Regions from separate parts of the Tistrella mobilis genome, predicted to be linked through region 1. Evidence: riboswitches for the same ligand, from Rfam matches in the RefSeq annotation. Region 1 holds a riboswitch; the other holds the start of a gene.
What was found. A riboswitch is a leader RNA that binds a small molecule or an ion and turns the genes downstream of it on or off. The one in region 1 is predicted to bind S-adenosylmethionine.
Positions count from the first base shown of each region.

Region 2: linked by a shared signal. The riboswitch ahead of metK (methionine adenosyltransferase) and the one ahead of P7L68_RS13070 (MetQ/NlpA family ABC transporter substrate-binding protein) in region 1 are both predicted to bind S-adenosylmethionine.

Region 1 is NZ_CP121017.1:1,588,713-1,593,278, reverse strand. It holds gene P7L68_RS13080 (LeuA family protein) at 1-417, shown strand, start outside; gene P7L68_RS13075 (O-acetylhomoserine aminocarboxypropyltransferase/cysteine synthase family protein) at 669-1,967, shown strand; SAM riboswitch at 2,137-2,214, shown strand; gene P7L68_RS13070 (MetQ/NlpA family ABC transporter substrate-binding protein) at 2,360-3,139, shown strand; gene P7L68_RS13065 (hypothetical protein) at 3,223-3,777, opposite strand; gene P7L68_RS13060 (hypothetical protein) at 3,776-3,967, shown strand; tRNA gene P7L68_RS13055 (tRNA-Asp) at 3,995-4,071, shown strand; gene P7L68_RS13050 (class I tRNA ligase family protein) at 4,345-4,566, shown strand, end outside.
Region 2 is NZ_CP121017.1:4,885,715-4,890,280, reverse strand. It holds gene P7L68_RS27675 (tRNA (guanosine(46)-N(7))-methyltransferase TrmB) at 176-919, opposite strand; gene metK (methionine adenosyltransferase) at 1,019-2,188, opposite strand; SAM riboswitch at 2,325-2,401, opposite strand; gene P7L68_RS27665 (helix-turn-helix domain-containing protein) at 2,486-2,923, opposite strand; gene lnt (apolipoprotein N-acyltransferase) at 3,230-4,566, opposite strand, start outside.

The sequences.
Region 1 (4,566 bases):
CTCAACGGCCCGCGCATGGGGCTTGCGACCGATGTGGCGCTGGAGCCGGTGATCGAGGCCGCCCATGCCCTGCGCAAGATGATCCACCTGCCGCTGATGCCGACGAAGCCGCTGCTGGGCGCCGAGGCCCGTACCGTCACCGCCCCCACCCATCTCGGCTGGACACGCACCGCCGAGGCCTGGCCCGTGCGGCCGGTGACGGCGGCCCGCCCCAATGCGGTGATGGTCGGCGGCACGCCGCGCAATGCCATCACCCGCCGTCTGGCCGAGGCCGGGGTGGTGATCGACATCGACAAGATCGATGCGGTCTGCGACCGGCTCGCGGCCGATCCGACGCCCGATCGCTTCAATGATCATGGTGCGCTGGTGGCGCTGTATCGCGAGGTCGCCGACAGCGGGACCGGGCTTCCCGGCTGATCCCGTATTCGCCTGCCCGCGCAGGGCCGGCTCGCTTTCCGCCCGGTTCTCTGTCCCGCAGGGCCTCCCGGCCCCTTCTGCTCCCGGCGATCATCATCGTCGGGAGCTTTTTTCCGCCGAATTGACAAGATTTTTTTGTGTTTGAAGCCGGTTCCACAATGCGCATCGTTTATATACAGTGCGGCAACGGGCCGGCGATATCCCCCTCAAGACATGATCCGGGCCCGGCACCATCCAGGGAGCGAGACCAGATGACCCAGTACCGTCACCCCGAGACGGCCGTTCTGCATGCGGGCTATCGTGCGGACCCCACCACCGGCGCGGTGGCGGTGCCGATCTACCAGACGACCTCGTATCAGTTCGAGAGCACCGCGAAGGCTGCCAACCTGTTCGCACTGTCGGAACTGGGCAACATCTATACCCGGATCATGAACCCGACCACCGACGTGCTGGAGCAGCGCCTGGCCGCCCTTGAGGGCGGTGTGGCGGCGCTCGCCGTCTCCTCGGGTCAGGCGGCCTCGGCGCTGGCGATCCAGAATCTCGCCCAGGCGGGCGACAATGTCGTCTCGTCGACCGATCTTTACGGCGGCACCTGGAATCTGTTTGCCAACACGCTGCGCCAGCAGGGCATCGAGGTCCGCTTCGTCGATCCGTCGGACCCCGAGAATTTCCGCCGCGCCACCGACGACCGCACCCGCGCCTATTACGGCGAGACCCTGCCCAACCCGAAGCTCCGGGTGTTCCCGATCGCCGAGGTTGCCGAGATCGGCAAGTCCTTCGGCATCCCGCTGATCATCGACAACACCGCCGCCCCGATCATCGCCCGGCCGCTGGAGCATGGTGCGGCCGTGGTGGTCTATTCCACCACCAAATATATCGGCGGCCACGGCACCTCGATCGGCGGCATCATCATCGACGGCGGCACTTTCGACTGGGAGGCCTTCCCCGAGCGTCAGCCGCTGCTGAACACCCCCGATGCCAGCTATCACGGCGCGGTCTGGACCCAGGCGGTGAAGCCGCTCGGCCCCATCGCCTATATCATCAAGGCCCGCGTCACCCTGCTGCGCGACCTGGGCTGCGCCGCTTCGCCCTTCAACGCCTTCCAGACCATCCAGGGCCTGGAGACGCTGCCGCTGCGCATGCGCGAGCACAACAAGAACGCGACCCTGGTCGCCAAGTTCCTGTCCGAGCATCCGGCGGTGCTGACCGTCACCCATCCGAGCCTGGCCGAGGGTGAGGCGCGCGCCCGTGCCGACAAGTATCTGAAGGGCGGCTATGGCGCGCTGATCGGCTTCGAGATCAAGGGCGGTGCCGAAGCCGGCCGCGCCTTCATCGAGGCGCTGAAGCTGCTCTACCATGTCGCCAATATCGGCGACGCCCGCAGCCTGGCGATCCACCCCGCCACCACCACCCACAGCCAGCTGTCGGAAGAGGAACAGAAGGCCTCGGGCGTCACCCCGGGTTATGTCCGCCTCTCGATCGGCATCGAGCATGTCGACGACATCATCGCCGACATCGAACAGGCTCTGGCGGTGGCGACGGCGGCCTGATCATCTGCTCCGGGTCAATGCCGGCGACGGGCGCATGGTTGCCACCATGCGCCCGTCGTTCTTTCGCACCCCACCCCGTCGTCCCGCGACCGACCAGGCTGTCTGCACTTTTCACATGGCTGCCGTGTTGTGGAATGGCAATTGACGCGAGCTTCACGGTGTTTTAGGGTAACGCCGTCGCGCCGATTTGAGCCACAGCTTGCGGGCGCGTTACAAATGCAGCTAAAGCGGAGGGGTCGGAAACCCGCGCGACGCTGTCACGCGGGTTTTTTCGTGTTTGGTCCGGCAGGTCTCCCGCAAGGGTGAGACGGCCGGACGGGATCAGGGTTGCAGCCGCCCCCGTGGCCCGATCCGACCGACAAGATGCAGGGACACCAGTCCAGATGCGGATTCTGAAGACGTTGGGCGGCGCGGCCGCCATCCTCGGCCTCCTCGCCGCAGGCGCAGCCCAGGCCGAAGAGATCAAGATCGGCGTGACCCCCGGCCCCCATGCCCAGATCCTGGAGAAGGTGAAGCCGATCGCCGCTGCCCGGGGCCTCGATATCGAGATCATCGAGTTCAGCGATTATGTGGTGCCGAACCAGGCGCTCGCCGCGGGCGACATCCAGGCGAACTCGTTCCAGCACCAGCCCTATCTCGACAACCAGAATGCCGATCGCGGCTATGATCTGGTGTCGATCGCCAAGACGGTGGTCTTCCCGCTCGGCATCTATTCGAAGAAGATCAAGAGCCTGGCCGATCTGAAGGATGGCGATTCGGTCGGCATTCCGAACGATCCGACCAATGGCGGTCGTGCACTGCTGCTGCTGCAGGCCCAGGGCGTTCTGAAGCTGCGCGAGGGCGCGGGCCTCAAGGCCACGCCGCTCGACATCGCAGAGAACCCGAAGAACCTGCGCATCATCGAACTCGATGCCGCCCAGCTGCCGCGCTCGCTCGACGACACCGCGGCCTCTGCCGTCAACACCAACTATGCCGTCGAGGCCGGGCTCGACCCGGTGAAGGATCCGATCGCGCGGGAAGCGGCGGAATCGCCCTATGCCAATGTGATCGCGGTCCGCAAGGTCGATGCCGACGCCGCCTGGGCCAAGACCCTGGTCGAGGCCTATCACGATCAGAAGATCAAGGACTGGATCAACGACCACTACAAGGGCGCGCTCGTCGTCGCCTGGTGATCCGTCCCGCAGATCTTGAAGAACGGGCCGGCCGGGGATATCCCCGGCCGGCCCGTTTGCATGTTGGGCTGGGGCGGTCAGGCTCAGGCCATCTCGTTGCGGGCGATGCCCGCCGCCTCCCAATAGCCCTCCTCCCAGGTGATGAAGCCCTGGGTATCGGTTTCATAGGGGTTGTCGGAGACGGTCTGACCGTCCAGGAAGGCAATGAAACCTTCCTGCAACTCGCGAACCACCGGCATCCTGCGCGTCGGCGCCTCGCCACTCTCGGTCGGCGGCTCGATCGCCCCGTCGAGCCCGGCGGCCGGATCGATCACCATGCCGCTGCGGCGGGCCAGATGGGCGCGAAATTCCGGGTAGCGCATGAGGACGGTATCATCGAGGCCTTCCGGATTCTCCTTCAAGGCCTCGCGGCCGCGATCGGTGATGCCGAGCAGGCCGTCGCCCACCCGTCGGATCAATCCCGCGACCAGCAGGCGCCGGAGATCGATCACCACCCGGCGATCGAATTCGGCCCGCGCCGCCGGATCGCAAAGCTCCGCTGCCTTGGGGGCGATGCGCGCCAGATCCTGCAGCAGACGCTGCCCCACCACGTGCTTGTCGGCCGGCTGCATGGTCAGCATCCGGAGCGCGGTGAGCATGATCGTCGAACTCGGCGGGCGGACCTCGGTTTGGAAGGGCATATGTGGCGTCCTCGACTTTGGTGCTCGGACCGGCGCCGATACCGGCCCTCTTGGTTCAACATGTGGCAGCGACGCGCAATCGTCACAAGGTCGAAAAAAAGGGCTTTTCAAGCGCACGCCGACTGGCTATAAACCGCGCACCCACTGAGACACGGTGGGGCACGCGAGAGGCTACGGGGGTGTAGCTCAGTTGGTTAGAGCGCCGGCCTGTCACGCCGGAGGCCGCGGGTTCAAGTCCCGTCACTCCCGCCACTCGCTCGGGTTTTGAAAACGCCCGGTTCATCTCTGGATGAGCCGGGCGTTTTCCTTTTGCGGCATTTGCAGCGGCCCGGTACGGCCGCGTGGAAGACTTGCGACCAGTGCCGGTTTGTCTGAGGCATGAATCTCTTGACGCGCATTGGTTTTCAATTAAACAACCCTTGATGTTGACGGCTGTCGCACCCCCTCCTAACCTTGACGGATCGCGGGCATCGACCGCGCGAGAGGGCATCAACCGCGACAGGGCACAAGGGGAGAGCCGGGGCAATGACCACGGTGCTGACCGATGAACTGATTCTGTGCGCCGCACCGCCCGGCGATCGGGATATCGATGCGGCCGGCTTCGCCTCGATCTGGCTGGCGGCCGATGTCTATGCCCGCGGCCAGCGGCTGCTGGGGCGGTCGGCCCGGGTGCTGGTGGCGGCGGGTGATGCGCCGCGGCCGCGCAGCGGACAGGATGGCAGCCCGCGGGACGGCATCGAAGAGGGC
Region 2 (4,566 bases), 1.6 Mb from region 1:
GCCACTCCCTCACCGGGGCGGATGGCTCGTCGGCTTGGGCGCTGGCGGGATCGCCGGCGGTCCGCAATCGCGGACGCTGGTCAATATACGCATATGTCGCGGAACCGCAAGGGGTTTATCCACAGCATACCGCCCCGGGGATGCGCAGCGGTTGCAGATCCGCCCTGCGATACGGTCAAGAGCGCTGGAAACTCATGAACACCGGCACGCGCCCGGCAGCGCGGGCCTTCGCCTCATAGCGGGTCTCGATCTGGCCTTCCGGCCGCCGCTGCCAGTCGCCCGGCCGGCGGGCCTCCCAGACGAAATCGGGATGGGCGCGAACATGAGCAAGCGTCCAGGCACAAAGATCGGTGTGGTCGGTGGCTGCGATCAGCCGGCCGCCCGGCCGGATCACCCGGGCGAGACCTGCGACCGTCTCCGTCTGGATGAAGCGGCGCTTATTGTGGCGACGCTTGGGCCAGGGGTCGGAAAACAGCAGATAAACGCGGGCAAGCGAGGCATCGGGCAGGGCATCGAGCAGCTTTGCCGCATCATCGCCCAGCACCCGGACATTGCGCAGGCCGCGACGCTCCAGCTCCACCAGGAAGGCCGACATACCCCCGATATAGGGCTCGCAGCCGATGAAGCCGGTATCCGGCTCGGCCTCGGCCCGGGCAATCAGATGCTCGCCGCCGCCAAAGCCGATCTCGACTGCGATTTCGCGCATCGGCCGATCGAACAGCCGGGCGGGGTCCAGTTGCGTGCCCGGCTCCGGCAGATCGATCGCCAGCTCGGGCAGGGTTTCTTCCATTGCCCGGCTGCGCCCGGCCTTGAGCGGACGCCCCACCCGCCGGCCAAAATGGCGGCGGCCCATGCTCTCACCGGCAGCATCCGCTGCGGTCTCGGTCCCGGTGGTCCGGGTATCGTCGGCGCTGGTCATCGTCGGCACGGGTCCGGCTTGCGGCTGAAGATCGGGTCGAAAACGCAACGGGGCGGCGGCCGTTGCCGGCCGCCGCCCCGCTGATCGCACGAATGGGGATCAGAGCACAAGCTGCTTGATCGTGTCGGCGAGGTCGGTCTTCTCCCACGAGAAGCCGCCATCGGCCTCGGGGTCACGGCCGAAATGACCATAGGCCGCCGTCCGGCCGAAAATCGGCCGGTTCAGCTTCAGATGTTCGCGAATGCCACGGGGCGTCAGGTTCATCGCTTCGCGGAGCGCCTTCTCAAGCTTAGCCTCGTCGACCTGGCCGGTGCCGTAGGTATCGACATAGACCGACAGCGGGTGCGAGACGCCGATCGCATAGGCAAGCTGAATGGTGCAGCGATCGGCAAGGCCGGCTGCCACCACATTCTTCGCCAGATAGCGTGCGGCATAGGCAGCCGAGCGGTCGACTTTGGTGGGATCCTTGCCCGAGAATGCGCCGCCGCCATGAGGAGCGGCACCACCATAGGTGTCGACGATGATCTTGCGGCCGGTGAGGCCGGCATCACCGTCGGGACCGCCGATCACGAAGTTGCCGGTCGGGTTGATGTAGAGCCCGGCATCGTCGCACATCCAGCCGGACGGCAGCGAGGCCTCGATCACCGGCAGGACGGCCGCGCGGACATCCTCCTGCGACGCCGATGCCAGATGCTGGGTCGACAGCACGATCGAGGTCGCGCGGACCGGCTTGCCGTCCACATATTCCAGCGTTACCTGGCTCTTGGCATCGGGGCCGAGCACCGAGATATCGCCCGAACGGCGGGCCGTGCGCAGGTTGCGCAGGATGGTGTGGGCATAATGGATCGGCGCCGGCATCAGCGCATCGGTCTCGCGGCAGGCATAGCCGAACATGATACCCTGGTCGCCGGCACCCTCGTCCTTGTTGCCCGTGGCATCCACGCCCATGGCGATGTCAGCCGACTGTTCATGCAGCAGGACCTCGACCTTCGCCGTGTTCCAGTGAAAGCCGTCCTGTTCGTAGCCGATGTCGCGGATCACCTCTCTGGCGACACGCTCGATCGTTGCCGGAGACGTGTCGCCGTGCGAGCGGATCTCGCCTGCGATCACCACGCGGTTGGTGGTGGCGAGCGTCTCGCATGCGACGCGGGAATACGGGTCTGCGGCAAGCAGATGATCAAGCACCGCATCCGAAATCCGATCACAGATCTTGTCCGGATGTCCTTCGGAGACGGATTCGCTCGTAAAAAGATAGTTGCTGCGGGCCATGGCGCGTGTTCAACCCCTCAAGAACCGACGACGGACCACGAACTCGGAATCCGCGGTCCGGGCACCAGTGCGGGCGGCAACCGCGCCGGTGCCAGTTTAAGGACTCCGTGCGTCTGGGTTCTCGGCAGATGACGCGACCGCGCACCACCAAGCCCACTTAGCGCACTGTTTAACGTGGCGGCAAGCGGCACAAATCCGACCACGGACGATGTAGCGACATCCACGCCTACGCCGGGTGCGCTATCGACACCCTACATATTCACGCGGAAGTTTCAACTTCGTCGTCAGATGAAACTTTCACGGTGCGACGTCGGAATCAAGAGCGCTTTTTTGGGAGGCGGTCGCAAGGCCGTCACTGATGGTTCGGGCCAGTTCGACGACCCGCGCACGCGCACGCGGGTCGCGGATGCGAGAGAAATTGAAGGCCAGGGTCTGCGCTTCGGGTCCATCCATGACCAGCCAGTCGAACCCGTCGTCGATGCCGTCAGAGCCTTCTTCGGCCGTCACCGTTCCAACGTCTTCGTAAAAGAACGACACCGGAACATTGAGTGCATGCGCGATCAGGAACAAGCGGCCGGCACCAATACGGTTTGCCCCACGCTCGTATTTCTGAATCTGCTGGAACGTCAGGCCGACCCGCTGCCCCAGCTTTTCCTGGCTAAGCCCCATGAGCTGGCGGCGGAGCCGCACCCGGCCACCGACATGGGCATCAATTGGGTTCAGTCGCGTCGCCATCCGTTTCATCCCTCCTCGCTCACGGCTGCCTTCAATTCCGGCCCGTTTGTCAGGCGGATAGATGACATCACGCCATGGCATGGGTCAACCCCGGCGCGCGCATCGCAATTCCCGAAACGCGCATTCCGGGTTGCATTGCAAGGCCTACTCGCCTTTGATGACATGTGGCCCACGCTCCGATTGCCGGCTCCGGCGCCACGGCGTCGACAGGTAGCCGAACAACCGGCATGCGATCCGGCGCCGTCCGGTCAGACCCGCCACACGCGAAAGACGTCGCTCCTCAATCCGGAAGATATGCAGCCACCCTCAATTTCTCCTCCGTGGAACGCGAAGGAGAAAAGCGAGCACCAGAACGATCAGCCCCACTACCGCAACCGATCCGTCACCGACACGGGCATAAAGGGTCGGAGGCAGGGCGGTCGGCAGCGGCCCGTCCAGGACGCCCCGGCGATCCAGCTCCAGCAAGGCGATGACCCGCCCCAGCGGATCGACAATCGCGGAAATGCCGTTATTCGCCGCACGCACGAGCGGCAAGCCTTCCTCAATACTCCGCAGCCGCGCCGAGGCAAAATGCTGATGTGGCCCGGCCGTCAGGCCGAACCAGCCGTCATTGGTGACATTCAGCAAAAAGCCAGGCCGAAGGATGGTGGCGGCGCCCGCCGTCACCTCCCCTGGAAAGATCGCCTCATAGCAGATCAGCGGGCTCACCGGCGGCAGGCCAGGCAGCGCCAACGTCGCCGGCCCCGGTCCGGGGGTGAAGTCGATGCTACCAGCCGTGAGCTTCGGGAAGGGGTTTAGCTCGCGCAACGGTACGTATTCGCCGAAGGGGACCAGATGCGCCTTGTCGTAGACGCCCAGGATCCGTGCCTGATCATCGATCGCCATGACCGAATTGAACACCCGCGGCTGCGGTTCAGTTCCCGGGGGCGATCCGGCCGGAGGCGGCGTCCACTCCACGCGGGGCGCACCCGTTATCAGTAACCCGCCTGGCGGCACGGCACGGGCCAGCACCTCGCGGATCTCGGCTTCCTGCTGGGGATAGTAGCCGATCGCGGTTTCAGGCCAGATCACGTCAGTGACGGTGGCGAAGCCCGGCCCCCGGGTCAGATCGAGATGGGTGCGCAGATGCTGCGCCTTCATTCCGCCCCGCCACTTTTCCTTCTGGTCGATCGCTGCCTGGACGAGGCGGAGCTTTACCCCCGGCACCGTTGCTGTCTGATGGGTTTCGAGGCGCAGGGTACCCCACACGCCCGTCCCCAGCAGCACCGCCAGAATCAGGCCGCCGGTCATCAGTGCCGGCCGCCGGTCCTCCTGCCCCCGGATCAGTAGCAGCGCCGGGGCCGCAAAGACGGCAACGGCGAGCAGACCCATGCCATAGGTGCCGACGATTGCAGCCCCCTGCGCCAGGGCCGGGACGGCAAGGGCAGAGGCGCCGATCAGATTCCAGGGAAATCCCGTCAGGATATGGCCGCGCAGCCATTCGGCCACGATCCAGGCGACGGCCAGGAACAGCACCCGTCCCGGGCCCTGAGGGGCCGCGCGGGCCTGTACCACGCCGACGAGGCCCGTGAAGATCGCAAGCCCGGCGGAAAGCCCCAGAACCGATGGCACCGCCAGCGCCCCGAAGGCTGCCGCGTCCACGA